Regions from separate parts of the Erwinia tracheiphila genome, predicted to be linked through region 1. Evidence: predicted binding sites of a transcription regulator. Region 1 holds the regulator's gene; each other region holds the start of a gene.

What was found. The regulator PurR, encoded in region 1, represses purine synthesis genes. The targets are predictions, from matches to a motif close to CANGCAAACGTTTGCNTG.
Positions count from the first base shown of each region.
Region 2: the regulator PurR is predicted to act here: its motif matches at 2,468-2,485, upstream of guaB (IMP dehydrogenase).
Region 3: the regulator PurR is predicted to act here: its motif matches at 2,320-2,337, upstream of hmpA (NO-inducible flavohemoprotein).

Region 1 covers NZ_CP089932.1:2,654,286-2,658,842, forward strand. Annotated here, with positions in the region: gene LU633_RS14075 (C40 family peptidase) at 1-583, shown strand, start outside; gene cydH (cytochrome bd-I oxidase subunit CydH) at 628-717, opposite strand; gene purR (HTH-type transcriptional repressor PurR) at 989-2,008, shown strand; gene LU633_RS14085 (IS481 family transposase) at 2,069-3,109, opposite strand; gene punR (DNA-binding transcriptional activator PunR) at 3,344-4,249, opposite strand; gene punC (purine nucleoside transporter PunC) at 4,363-4,557, shown strand, end outside.
Region 2 covers NZ_CP089932.1:1,409,281-1,413,837, forward strand. Annotated here, with positions in the region: partial or broken gene LU633_RS07370 (protealysin propeptide domain-containing protein) at 266-887, opposite strand; gene xseA (exodeoxyribonuclease VII large subunit) at 968-2,377, opposite strand; gene guaB (IMP dehydrogenase) at 2,547-4,013, shown strand; gene guaA (glutamine-hydrolyzing GMP synthase) at 4,092-4,557, shown strand, end outside.
Region 3 covers NZ_CP089932.1:1,371,004-1,375,560, reverse strand. Annotated here, with positions in the region: gene LU633_RS07230 (PRD domain-containing protein) at 1-37, shown strand, start outside; partial or broken gene tnpA (IS200/IS605 family transposase) at 268-708, opposite strand; gene glyA (serine hydroxymethyltransferase) at 873-2,126, opposite strand; gene LU633_RS25755 (hypothetical protein) at 2,113-2,244, opposite strand; gene hmpA (NO-inducible flavohemoprotein) at 2,439-3,617, shown strand; gene glnB (nitrogen regulatory protein P-II) at 3,678-4,016, opposite strand; gene glrR (two-component system response regulator GlrR) at 4,158-4,557, opposite strand, start outside.

The DNA of each region.
Region 1 (4,557 bases):
TAAAATAAAAAAACGCAAACCCGCCAAAGAGACGGCACAGCCCCCCTCCGGAAAAAATTCGTTAACGGTATACAAAAGACGATATGGGCATCATCGGGGCGGCCATCTTAATGAATCAGATGAGCAGACTTCCGGTGAGGCACCGTTGAAACTGAGTGAAGCTCATCGTATTCGCTATCAGAAGGCACACGAGACAGCGATGAACAAGCTGATGGGGCAGCTGGGTAAACCTTATCAGTGGGGCGGCACTTCCCCCAAAACAGGCTTTGATTGCAGTGGCCTTGTCTGGTATGCATACAAAGGCCTGGTTAAGTTTAAAATCCCACGTACGGCAAATGAAATGTATCACCTGCGCGATGCTGCCTCGATTAAACGTGATGACCTTGAAAAAGGTGATCTGGTCTTCTTCCGCATAAATGGCCGCGGCACAGCCGACCACGTAGGTGTTTATCTTGGTAACGGTAAATTCATTCAGTCACTACGAACAGGCAAAGATATTCAGGTCAGTGCGTTAAGCGAGGACTACTGGCAGCGCCACTACATTGGCGCACGTCGTATGATAACGCTAAAGACAATTCGATAACGTGAAAACACAGGGCCGCATTAAAAAATGCGGCCCTGGCAACGCTAATGCATAACTGCGGTCAAACCGAATGCTGTTATGATTAATAAAGCACATGCGGATGTGAATAAGGCAAATTTCAGGTCGGTGTCCATTAACGCTTTCTCCCTCTCAGTGAATTGCGGATTTTCCCATAATTACCCGTAAAAATCTCGTCTTATCCTGGCTGGCTTGCTAGAATTTGCCGCCGGAAACGACGGACAACGTTTCACCCATGTGCAACACTCAACACGATACCCTTTTCCCTTTTTTAATTCCTGCGCCATGCAGCCTGAATGACGCGCAACGGACTGATTTTTATCTTTTCAGGCAATCGTTTAACCATTTATTTATTAAGATGTTACGAGACACTCAGGAGCAGTCAGTATGGCAACGATAAAAGATGTGGCAAAGCACGCGGGGGTATCCACCACCACCGTATCCCACGTCATCAATAAAACCCGCTTTGTCGCAGAAGAGACAAAGAATGCCGTATGGGCCGCCATTAAAGCATTACATTATTCTCCCAGCGCCGTTGCACGTAGCCTGAAGGTAAATAATACTAAAACTATTGGTCTGCTCGCCACCTCCAGCGAAGCGCCCTACTTTGCAGAAATTATTGAAGCCGTCGAAAACTGCTGTTTTGACAAAGGCTACACCCTGATTTTAGGCAATGCTCACAACAACCTGCAAAAGCAACAGGCTTACCTGTCAATGATGGCGCAAAAGCGTGTGGATGGGCTGTTAGTCATGTGTTCCGAATATCCCGATACACTTATCGCTATGCTGGAAGACAACCGCAATATCCCGATGGTGGTAATGGACTGGGGTGAACCACGTGGCGATTTTACTGACACCGTTCTGGATAACGCGTTCGAAGGGGGTTATCTTGCCGGGCGCTATTTAATCGAACGTGGTCACCGGGATATTGGCGTAATACCTGGTCAGATGGAACGAAATACGGGCGGTGGCCGTCATGCCGGGTTTCTGAAAGCCCTTGCCGAAGCGAATATTCCACTGAGCCAGGAGTGGCTGGTTCAGGGAGATTTCGAACCAGAATCTGGTTATCAGGCTATGCAAAAGATTCTTTCACAAAATGAGCGACCAACCGCCGTCTTCTGTGGTGGTGATGTGATGGCGATGGGCGCTATCTGTGCAGCAGATGAAATGGGGTTGCGCGTACCACAGGATATTTCGGTGATCGGGTATGATAATGTGCGAAACGCACGCTACTTTACCCCTTCGCTAACCACCATTCATCAGCCTAAAGAGCAGCTGGGGCAAACAGCATTCAGCATGTTGCTGGACCGTATTACCAGTAAGCGTGAAGAGTCTCAGACTATTGAAGTTTACCCCAGCCTCATTGAACGCCGTTCAGTAGCGGACGGGCCGTTTATCAATAGATGATGTGTACTAGCTCAGACCTGATCTGACAGTTACCGGTTATTTATACAGGTGTCTGTCAGATTACATCTGGTTCAGATTTTTTTCTGCCCAGACTCGTTTACCATCAAGTAACGTGGCCATTGGCGTACGCCCGCAGCACATTTTTCCCTGATGAGTTCGCTCATTATTGTAATGCCACAACCAGTTGTCCAGATCCGTTTGCAGGCTCTCCAGGTCTTCGTATAACTTCTTACGGAACGTAACCTGATAAAAATCCTGCAAAATAGTTTTATGGAAGCGCTCGCAGATGCCGTTCGTCTGCGGAGACATCGCCTTCGTTTTTGTATGGTCGATATCGTTGATGGCCAGATACAGCTGGTAATCATGCTGCTCCACCTTACCACAGTACTCCGTTCCCCTGTCGGTCAGGATCCTCAGCATCGGCAGTCCCTGAGCCTCGTAGAACGGCAGTACGCGATCATTGAGCAGGTCTGCGGCGGTGATCGGCGTTTTACTCGTATACAGCTTGCAGTGTGCCACTTTCGAGTACGTATCCACGAACGTCTGCTGGTAGATACGACCCACACCTTTCAGATTGCCCACGTAGAAGGTGTCCTGCGACCCGAGATAACCCGGGTGAGCAGTTTCGATTTCTCCGCTGGCCTCGTCATCGTGGGCCTTCTTCTCCAGCGCTGCGATTTGAGCGTCGGTAAGCACGATGCCTTCTCTGGCGACCTTTTCCTCAAGTGCCTTCAGGCGTTTACGGAAGTTCTCCAGGTCGTGCCGTTGCCAGATGGAGCGCACGCCGCTACCGGAGATAAACACGCCTTTTTTACGCAGCTCATTACTGGTCCGGTGTTGCCCGTGGGCCGGGAACTCAACGGCATATTCAACAACAGCGCGTTCAGTGGCTTCGTCGGCGCGGTTCTTCAGGTTGGGGACGCGGCGGTTCTGGTTAATCAGCGCATCGATGCCGCCTTCAGCAGCCAGTTCCTGATAACGGTAAAACGTGTCGCGTGACACGCCCATGATCTTGCAGGCTTTTGATACGTTACCGAGTTCTTCGGCGAGATTGAGCAGGCCGGCTTTGTGTTTGATGATGGGATTGTTAGTATGAATCATGAGAGTTACCTCGCGTTTTGTTTAAGGATTAGACACCCATATCAAAACCGGTAACTCTCAACCTTTCAAGGTCCAGTGTCAGATCAAGTCGCGACTAATACAGATGATGCTGATATTTCATCCATTCAGCCACACCAGACCCCGTTGAAATACTGCGGAGTCTGGTCGTTGATGGGACAGGAAGGAAACACGCCAGTGACTGGCGATGACCATGTTGCCACCCAGGCTGACGGCTTAACTATGCAGCCACTCACTGTTCAGCGTCGTCGTGTCCCCCAGATATTCAAGCAGCCAGTTTAGTGCGGGTGAAGTGAGCTGCTCTGCCCAGCTAACGCAACAGGGACTTTGCGGAAACATCACCGCCAGCTGCAGTTCCTTCAGTGCCCCGCTTTCGATATAGGTTTCTGCCAGATGCGCGGGTATCATGCCAACACAAATTCCGGCTAACAGGCAGTCAATACCGCTTTCCCAGTTGGGCACCACCATTCGACGTTGATTATCCAGTGTCCAGGTGGTTCTTTTAGTCAGAGCGCGGGAAGTATCTTCCAGCACGAGAGAAGGCCACGCCCTTATTGCCTCTTCGTCAACCACACCGCGCAGTTCCGCCAGTGGATGTCCTGCCTTTACCACGCAACGCCAACTGAGCATGCCCATATCCCGAAAAGCAAAGCGACCGCCAACCGGAATAGCCCGTGTCGCACCAATGGCGACCTCAACCCGATCATCTGCGAGCGCATCCCATACGCCGTTGAACACCTCCGCGAAAAGATGTAATTCCATATCGGGAAAGTGTCGATAGAAATCCACAACTAACTGACGAGTTCGGGCTGGTTTTACAATGCAGTCAACGGCAATATTGATTTGCCCACGCCAGCCATGGGCCAACTGCTGACACTGCCTTCTGGTAACGAGCATTTTTTTGATAAGAGCACGACCCTCCTGAACAAAATGCTTACCGGCTTCTGTTAGCGCAACATCCCGATGACGCCTTATAAACAATGGTACAGTCAGCCACTCTTCGAGCTGACGCACCGTGTAGCTGATAGCAGAGGGAACGCGGTGCAGCTCGCTCGCGGCTGCAGTGAAGCTCCCTGTTCGGGCCACCGTATCAATCACTTCCAAAGAGTGTTCCGACCACATATTACGCCTGCAATATTTTTGAATGGAGAAAGCAAATATTACCGTTTCACAAGCATTTTGCCAGTTCGGTAAACTCCGTAACCTTTATTTTTATTAATAATAGAGCCACAAAAATGCCATCAAAAAGATTTACCGTTTATCTGGCACTGCTGAGTATTATTGGTTTTCTTGCCACCGATATGTACCTCCCCGCATTTGGTGCAATGCAACACGAATTGGGTACTGCACCCGGAATGATTGGTGCCAGTCTCAGCCTGTTTCTCGCTGGCTTTGCCGCTGGACAGCTGTTTTGGGGAGCACTTTCCGAC
Region 2 (4,557 bases), 1.2 Mb from region 1:
TTTGACCGATTCGACTTACAAAAATATGCAGGCGCGTTTGTTTCCTCCTGCAACCAGCCACTGAGTGTGGAGTTTTGATAAATAAGAATGCTTAATGACCAATAAATTGCGTCTACTGGCCTGCCTGCCAGAGTCGGACCTGGTTATTCGGAGCAAGTTCTTCGGGGATAACAATCACTACGCCATTTATCTGCTGCTGCGAAGCGTAGCAGATGGCCACCCGAAAATAGCGGCGATCGCCACTTCCGGCACAGCATTGCGTGTCTTCGGCTTTGTCAGCGGTTTGTTGAAGATGAAACTGTTTGACCAGCGAGCCAAAGACATCTGACAGACTCATTCAACGCACCGGCCTGGCCAAAATAAATCAGTCCTGCTTCCGATTCCGTTACGCCGTGCCCCGGCTCGTGGCCGATAACATCCAGTGCGATGGTGAACCGATTAAATATCTCGCCGTCACCATCACCAAACACCGTCTGTTGACCGTTCCAGAACGCATTCTGATAATTTATCCCATAATGAACACTGCTTTTTAGTGCCAGCCCTTTATCTCGAGCGAGTTGCGCTGCCAGACCTGCCAGAAAAAATCATAGGTTATCCCCACATAATCATATGCTTCGCTGCAGGCTATCGGGTTGAACTTCGCGGCGAACCAGCGTGCATGGCAGCGTTTGCGTATTTTCTGCATCATAGATTTCGCGCTCAACCTGTCCTGGTTGCGTTACGCCAGTGTTCACCGGTTTTACCCGGTTTGCTGGCATGAGTGTCTGAACATGAGTCAGCGTGCTCCGTGCACAGTATTGCTGCTGTCCTGAGCCGTTATTAATAATCTTGCGCAGAACACAGGGAGGAATAACGCTGTGTTTCGTTTTGCACTCCTGAACTGTCAGACAATGTGGCTAAAGTATAGACAGGGTTGCTCATTCATGCGTTGGCACTGATATATTGCCAAAAGAAACGCTGGCAGAATTCAGACGGTGTTCCGGAAAAGTTGCGAATGGGCATCAGGAAGAGGAGTATACTTTTCGCGTTTTTTTACCGGCGTGATCGCTGTAATGCCACTTTCGACCCAGCCGTCATCCAGTCGGGTTTTTAATTTATCACCTGGCTGGATCTGCCGGATATTTTTAAGCACTTTTCCATCAGGCGCGGTGGTCACACTGAAACCACGTGCCAGCGTTGCCAGCGGACTGACCCCTTCGAGGCTGGCGACGAGCGCAGAAAAACGCTGTTTATCATGATTGATATGCTGCTGAAGTGATTGCTGTAGCCGATAGAGAATCTGTTGCAGGTGCTGCTGTGCACGGTGAATTTTTCTTTGCGGCTGTAGACCCAGCAGGCGCTGGCCGATGCTTTCCTGCCTGCGGACTGCCTGACGTAACTGAAGCAGCATGACATCTGCAAGACGGCGCTGAAGTTTTATCATGGCTGTTTGCTGGCGTACCAGTCGAAGTTGCGGGTGCTGCTGCTGCAGACGGTGATGCAGACGGGTAAATGTACGGTTCTGCTCCGCAAGGTAATAATCTGCTGCCATCTCCAGTCGGGTTTGCTGCGACTGCAGCTGACGCAGCAATTCGACCTGGTTTCGACTGACCAGTTCAGCAGCAGCGGAGGGCGTGGGGGCTCGTAGATCGGCGACAAAATCACTGATAGTGACATCGGTCTCATGACCGACCGCGCTGATAATGGGAATGCGGCTGGCGTAAATAGATCTGGCCACGCGTTCATCGTTGAAGCACCACAGGTCTTCCAGAGAACCGCCGCCGCGCCCTACGATTAATACATCGCATTCATTGCGCCGGTTGGCCACGTCAATTGCATTTGCAATCGCATCTGGTGCTTCTGCGCCCTGTACCAGCGTTGGATAAATCACCACTGGCAGGGATGGATCCCTGCGCTGTAACACGCGTAACACATCGTGCAAGGCGGCACCGGTAGCGGAAGTAATCACGCCAACCTGACGTGCGGGTTGCGGAAGGGCCTGCTTGCGCGCCTGCTCGAACAATCCTTCCGCCTGCAATCTATGTTTAAGCTGCTCAAACTGCTGCCGCAGCGCACCTTCTCCGGCAGGTTGCATACTTTCGGCAACCAGTTGATAATCGCCGCGCGGTTCATAGAGCGTAATGGTTGCTCTGACCAACACCTGCTGACCATTTTGTGGACGGAAGGTGACGTGGCGATTTGTGTTGCGAAACATGGCACAGCGAACCTGTGCGCTATCGTCTTTCAGCGTGAAGTACCAGTGGCTGGAAGAGGGTTGGGAAAAATTTGAGATCTCAGCGCTTAACCAGATTTGCCCCATCTCCATTTCCAGCAGCTTACGCACCGTGCTATTAAGGCGACTAACGGTAAAAATGGGAGTGGATGGAGGTTGTAACATGTGATTAAGATCAAATTCCAAATCAGAGAGTTAATTGATCAATACTACATGGCTGTCCACTGGAATCAAGAGTTTTCGTAAATAAAGCTGGAGGCAATCGGTTACGGCCTGTATAATGCCGCGGCAATATTTTATATGTTCTCATTTATCCTGAGGTTGAGATATTGCCATGCTAAGAATTGCTAAAGAAGCCCTGACATTTGACGACGTTTTGCTCGTTCCTGCTCATTCAACTGTTTTGCCAAATACCGCCGACCTCAGCACCCAGCTTACCAAAACCATTCGTTTGAACATTCCTATGCTGTCTGCTGCAATGGACACCGTAACGGAAGCCAGCCTGGCTATTGCGCTGGCGCAGGAAGGTGGTCTGGGCTTTATCCACAAAAATATGTGTATTGAGCGCCAGGCTGAAGAAGTTCGCAAGGTAAAAAAACATGAAAGCGGAGTAGTGACCGATCCACAAACCGTGCTGCCTGATACCGCGCTGAGTGAAGTGAAACGTCTGACTGAACAGAATGGATTTGCCGGTTATCCTGTGGTAAATGGCAATAACGAGCTGGTGGGGATTATTACTGGACGTGATGTGCGTTTTGTTACCGACATGAATCTGCCTGTTTCTGCAGTGATGACGCCCAAAGAGCGCCTTGTCACCGTGCGTGAAGATGACACACGCGAAGTCGTCTTGCAGAAAATGCACGAAAAACGCGTCGAAAAAGCGCTGGTGGTGAATGACAGTTTCCACCTGCTGGGCATGATTACCGTAAAAGATTTCCAGAAAGCCGAACGTAAACCTAATGCCTGCAAAGACGAGCATGGACGCCTGCGCGTTGGTGCTGCAGTGGGCGCGGGTGCAGGTAATGAAGAGCGCGTGGACGCGCTGGTGGCAGCGGGAGTGGATGTGTTGCTGATTGACTCCTCCCACGGTCATTCCGAAGGCGTGTTACAGCGTATTCGCGAAACCCGCATGAAATATCCCGATTTGCAAATTGTCGGCGGAAACGTTGCCACGGCATCGGGTGCGCTTGCGCTGGTTGAGGCGGGCGTTAGCGCAGTAAAAGTGGGCATCGGTCCGGGTTCAATTTGTACCACCCGCATCGTCACAGGCGTGGGTGTGCCGCAGATCACCGCAGTAGCCGATGCGGTTGAAGCGCTGAAAGGTACGGGCGTTCCGGTGATTGCCGACGGCGGTATCCGTTTCTCAGGGGATATTGCCAAAGCCATCGCCGCCGGTGCTTCTGCCGTGATGGTGGGTTCAATGCTGGCTGGTACTGAAGAATCACCGGGTGAAATCGAACTTTACCAGGGGCGTTCCTTTAAGTCATATCGCGGCATGGGCTCATTAGGCGCGATGTCGAAAGGTTCCTCTGACCGTTACTTCCAGACGGACAATGCGGCTGACAAACTGGTGCCGGAAGGTATAGAAGGGCGTGTTGCCTATAAAGGCCGTCTGAAAGAGATCGTCCACCAGCAAATGGGGGGGCTGCGTTCCTGTATGGGACTGACGGGCTGTGGTACTATAGACGACCTGCGCACGAAAGCTGAATTTGTTCGCATCAGCAGCGCCGGTATTTCAGAAAGCCATGTTCACGACGTAACCATCACCAAAGAGTCCCCGAACTACCGCATGGGCTCCTGATAACCCTTTTTTGCGCCCGGCACAGCCGGGCTTTGTTAATCCTGAACCCTGATTTTGCTATTGCCCTGGAACAATCCAATGACAACGGAAAATATTCATAAACACCGCATACTGATCCTTGATTTCGGCTCGCAGTATACGCAGTTAGTGGCACGCCGTGTGCGTGAGCTGGGCGTTTACTGTGAACTCTGGGCATGGGATGTCACTGAGGAGCAAATCCGCCAGTTCAACCCAAACGGCATTATTCTTTCCGGCGGTCCTGAAAGTACCACGGAAAACGGCAGTCCGCGCTCGCCAGCATATGTATTCGAGGCGGGTGTTCCGGTTCTGGGCGTTTGCTATGGCATGCAGACAATGGCGCTACAGCTGGGCGGAAAAGTATCGTGCTCCAGCGAACGCGAATATGGCTATGCTCAGGTTGAAATCGCTGTGGAAAGTGCGCTGACCCACAACATCGAAGACTCTCTCAGCACGTCCGGTAAGCCAGTACTGGACGTGTGGATGAGCCACGGCGATAAGGTGACCGCAATACCGGCTGATTTCG
Region 3 (4,557 bases), 1.3 Mb from region 1:
GCTTCGGGAACTGACTTTGCTACCTCAAATATCTTGATGTGGAAATTTACCAGCGAGACAGTGCGCCGAAAGGGGTTTCCATGGTGATTTCACCCTACGCGGTGTCACCGCCGCTTATCCACGCTGAGTTCCCGTTTGCGCTCCAGCAGCAGCGCATCGGAATGCTGCTGGAGCCCTGACTTTACTGCCGTGAGGCAGGAGTAAAAAGCCACCTGCATAGCAGGTGGCTTTGACACCGCCCCCTAAAAGGGGGCTTAAACACCACCTTTCCAGTCCGAGCTGTATTTGCCTTTCTTCTTCCTCTTTGGCAACCTTGTCCTGGTACCGCACATACCTTCGAATTACTTCTTCTTTTGCACCCACCGAATCCACAAAATACCCTCTTTGCCAAAAGTGGTTACACCAAAGCTTGTGCTTCCTGAGATAAGGAAACTTCTCGAACAGCCTGATGGCCGTTCGCCCTTTCACAAATCCCATCAACTCAGAAACACTCAAGCCCGGCGGCGTCCTCACCACCAGATGTATATGATCTATCTGCACATTTAGCTCAACTACTGTGCATTTTTTCATATTGCTGTAAATGTAGATGCTGCGGTAAACCTCTTTACCGAGATGACCTTTGAGGATTTTGTATCTGTACTTCGGTGTCCATACAAGATGATACTGACAGCGATAGGATACGTGGGAAGCGGATTTATATCTGCTCATGCTATTTACTCCTTGATTTGCTGGTAACAAACCGGGGCAGTATTTAGCATGGGCATTCTACGGGCAAAGCCCCACATGAACGATCACCACCTCCACAGGAGGTGGTTTAGTGTTGATAATAAAAAGCGGGACATATTGTCCCGCTAAAGGTTCACCTGTGGTTTTTATGCGTAAACCGGGAAGCGTTCACAGATTTCAAGCACCTGCTTCTTCACGCGTTCCTGCACATCCTGATCGTTGATGTTGTCGAGAATATCGCTGATCCAGCCAGCCAGCTGACGCACTTCTGCTTCCTGGAAACCACGGCGGGTAACGGCTGGCGAGCCAATACGAATACCGGAGGTGACAAACGGGCTTTTTGGATCGTTGGGCACACTGTTTTTATTAACGGTAATATTGGCACGCCCCAGCGCCACATCAGCTTCTTTACCGGTAAGGTTTTTATCAACCAAATCCAGCAGGAACAAATGGTTATGCGTTCCGCCGGAGATGACTTTATAACCACGCTCCAGAAACACCTCCACCATCGCCTTAGCGTTTTTGACAACCTGCTGCTGATAAACTTTGAACTCCGGTTCCATAGCCTCTTTCAGCGCCACTGCTTTTCCGGCAATAACATGCATCAACGGACCACCCTGCCCACCAGGGAAAACCGCTGAGTTTAATTTTTTGTAAAGCTCTTCATCACCGTCTTTTGCCAGGATCAGGCCGCCACGAGGACCTGCCAGCGTTTTGTGTGTAGTGGTGGTAACAATGTGCGCATGAGGAACCGGATTTGGATAAACACCTGCCGCGATCAAACCGGCAACGTGTGCCATATCCACAAACAGATATGCTCCGATGCTGTCGGCAATTTCACGCATTTTTGCCCAGTCACACACACCAGAATAGGCAGAGAAACCACCGATGATCATCTTCGGCTTGTGCTTTTGCGCCTGTGCAGCGAGATTGTCGTAATCGATATGGCCGGTTTCATCAATGCCGTAAGGCACCACGTTATACAGTTTGCCTGAAAAGTTAACCGGTGAACCGTGAGTCAGATGACCACCGTGTGCCAGATTCATCCCCAGGATGGTATCGCCCGGCTGAAGCAGTGCGGTGTAGACGGCGAAGTTTGCCTGAGAACCAGAATGGGGCTGGACGTTGGCAAAGTCAGCACCAAACACCGCTTTTGCACGATCGATGGCCAGCTGTTCGACAATATCAACATATTCACAGCCGCCGTAATAGCGCTTACCTGGATAACCTTCGGCATATTTATTGGTTAGCTGAGAACCCTGCGCCTGCATCACGCGTGGGCTGGTGTAGTTTTCCGAAGCAATCAGTTCAATATGCTCTTCCTGACGCACTTTCTCCTGCTCCATTGCCTGCCACAATTCGGCATCATAATCAGCAACATTCATATCACGCTTTAACATCCGCTTCTCCTGACTCAGCTAACTGGTATTCGGCATTAAACGGCCCTTTAGGGCGCAGGCTGACAGTGTAAACTGTTTTGCCCGCCCACTGCCAGTCGAAACCGCGCTTTTTACGCAAACGATTGGCCTGAAGATTGACGGTGTAATACGCTCACTTTAGCTAATAAATCCCTGACTATGCTGCTATTGTCAACAGGCAAAAGTTTACCCATGCCGTTGTCAACTCGCCGTATTTGAGAGGGAAATTGATACTTTTTCCTTTTTGGAAGGATTCATTTTAAATAAATCTGCTAATACACAAGGAGCTGCGCCATGTTAGATCCCCACACTATCAGCACCATCAAAAGCACTATTCCTGCTTTACTCGCCACAGGTTCCAGCCTCACAGCTTATTTTTATGACCGCATGTTTACTCATAACCCGGAACTCAAAAATATTTTCAATATGAGTAACCAGCACAATGGCAAGCAGCGTGAAGCGCTTTTTAATACCCTTTGCGCCTGTGCCACTCACATTGAAAACCTGTCCGTTCTTCAGCCCGTGATAGAAAAAATTGCACAAAAACATGCCAGTCTGGCCATTCAGCCGAATGATTATGAGATTGTCGGTAAACATTTACTGGCGACCCTTGAAGAGAAGCTCTCGCCGGGAACGACGGTACTGACTGCCTGGGGTGAAGCCTACCGGATTCTGGCCAGTCTGTTTATTACTCGCGAAGAAGAAATTTATCGGGAAAGTGAGGGTAAACCAGGTGGGTGGCGGGGACTGCGCAGCTTTTATATCAGTAAGATCGATACACAAAGTGAAAAAATCAAAAGCTTTATTCTGACACCTACGGACGGACTTCCCGTTGCAGACTATTGTGCCGGACAGTACCTCAGCGTCTGGCTGCGCACAGCGTCTGGTCAGCAAATACGTCAATATTCCCTGACGCAGTCACCCAATGGTAAAGACTATCGTATTGCAGTACGTCATGCCGATAACGGCAAAGTTTCAGGCTGGCTGCATCAGCAGGCAAAAACAGGCGATGAATTATTGCTTACGCCCCCCGCCGGAGACTTTTTCCTTGATGTACAAACAGATACAGCCATTGCGCTTATCTCGGCTGGCGCAGGACAAACACCAATGCTGTCGATGCTTGACGTGCTGGTCAGACAGCAGCATCCGAAGACAATATGGTGGTTCCATGCCACTGATAACGGAAGACAACACGCTTTTGACAAAGAGGTGACAGAAAAAGGTGCCGGGCTGGCAACGTTTTCACAATGCATCTGGTATAACTCACCTTTACCGCAGGATAACGATCGTTACCACCGCGAGGGGCTGATGGAACTTATGCCTTACAGGCATGAAATCAGCGACCCTGACATGCAGTTTTATCTCTGTGGCCCAACGGGTTTTATGCAGTCTGTAACACAGCAGCTCATGGCTACAGGAATAAGCAGGCAACGGATCCACTATGAAACTTTTGGCCCACACCAGGTAATTTGAGCCGCAAAAAAGGGCGTAACCACAGGTCACCGCCCTTTTCTTTGCCACTCAGGCAGCGGATTAAATCGCTTCTTCGTCTTCTTCGCCAGTACGGATCCGCACTACACGGGCCATATCAAACACAAAAATTTTACCATCGCCAATTTTTCCAGTCTGGGCAGTACGAATAATCGTATCCACGCAGGTCTCGACAATATCATCAGCAATCACAATCTCTATCTTTACTTTTGGCAGAAAATCGACCATATACTCCGCGCCACGATAAAGTTCCGTGTGTCCCTTCTGGCGGCCAAAACCTTTCACCTCCGTGACAGTCATACCGGTAATCCCAACTTCGGCCAGTGCTTCACGCACATCGTCAAGCTTGAACGGTTTGATAATTGCATCAATCTTTTTCATGGCAGACCCTTTTAACGCCTTCCGCAATCGGAAGATAATCTTCGATAGTATAAATGCAGCAAACAAGGCCCGCAGTGCGGTTTGTCTTCTTTTTCAGGACGTTTAACCTACCATATTCAGCGGTTTGTGCGGCATGAAAAACTACACTTTAAAATCAGACGCATCCAGTTCATGACGCGACAGGAGCTTATAAAATTCGGTGCGATTGCGCCCGGCCAGCCGCGCGGCATGAGTGACATTACCTTTGGTCATCTGTAGCAGCTTGCGTAAATAATTCAGCTCAAACTGATGCCTTGCCTCGACAAAGGTGGGCAGCGCCGTGTTTTCGCCTGCCAGCGCCTGTTCAACCAACGCCTCACCAATCACTGGCGCAGAGGTTAAGGCCACACATTGTTCAATGACGTTAACCAGCTGACGAACATTACCCGGCCAGCTGGCTGCCACCAGACGCTGCATGGCGTCCGTAGAGAAACGGCGAACAAAAGGTTTATGACGCTCGGCCGCCTGCTTCAGTAAATGGTTCGCCAGCAAAGGTATATCC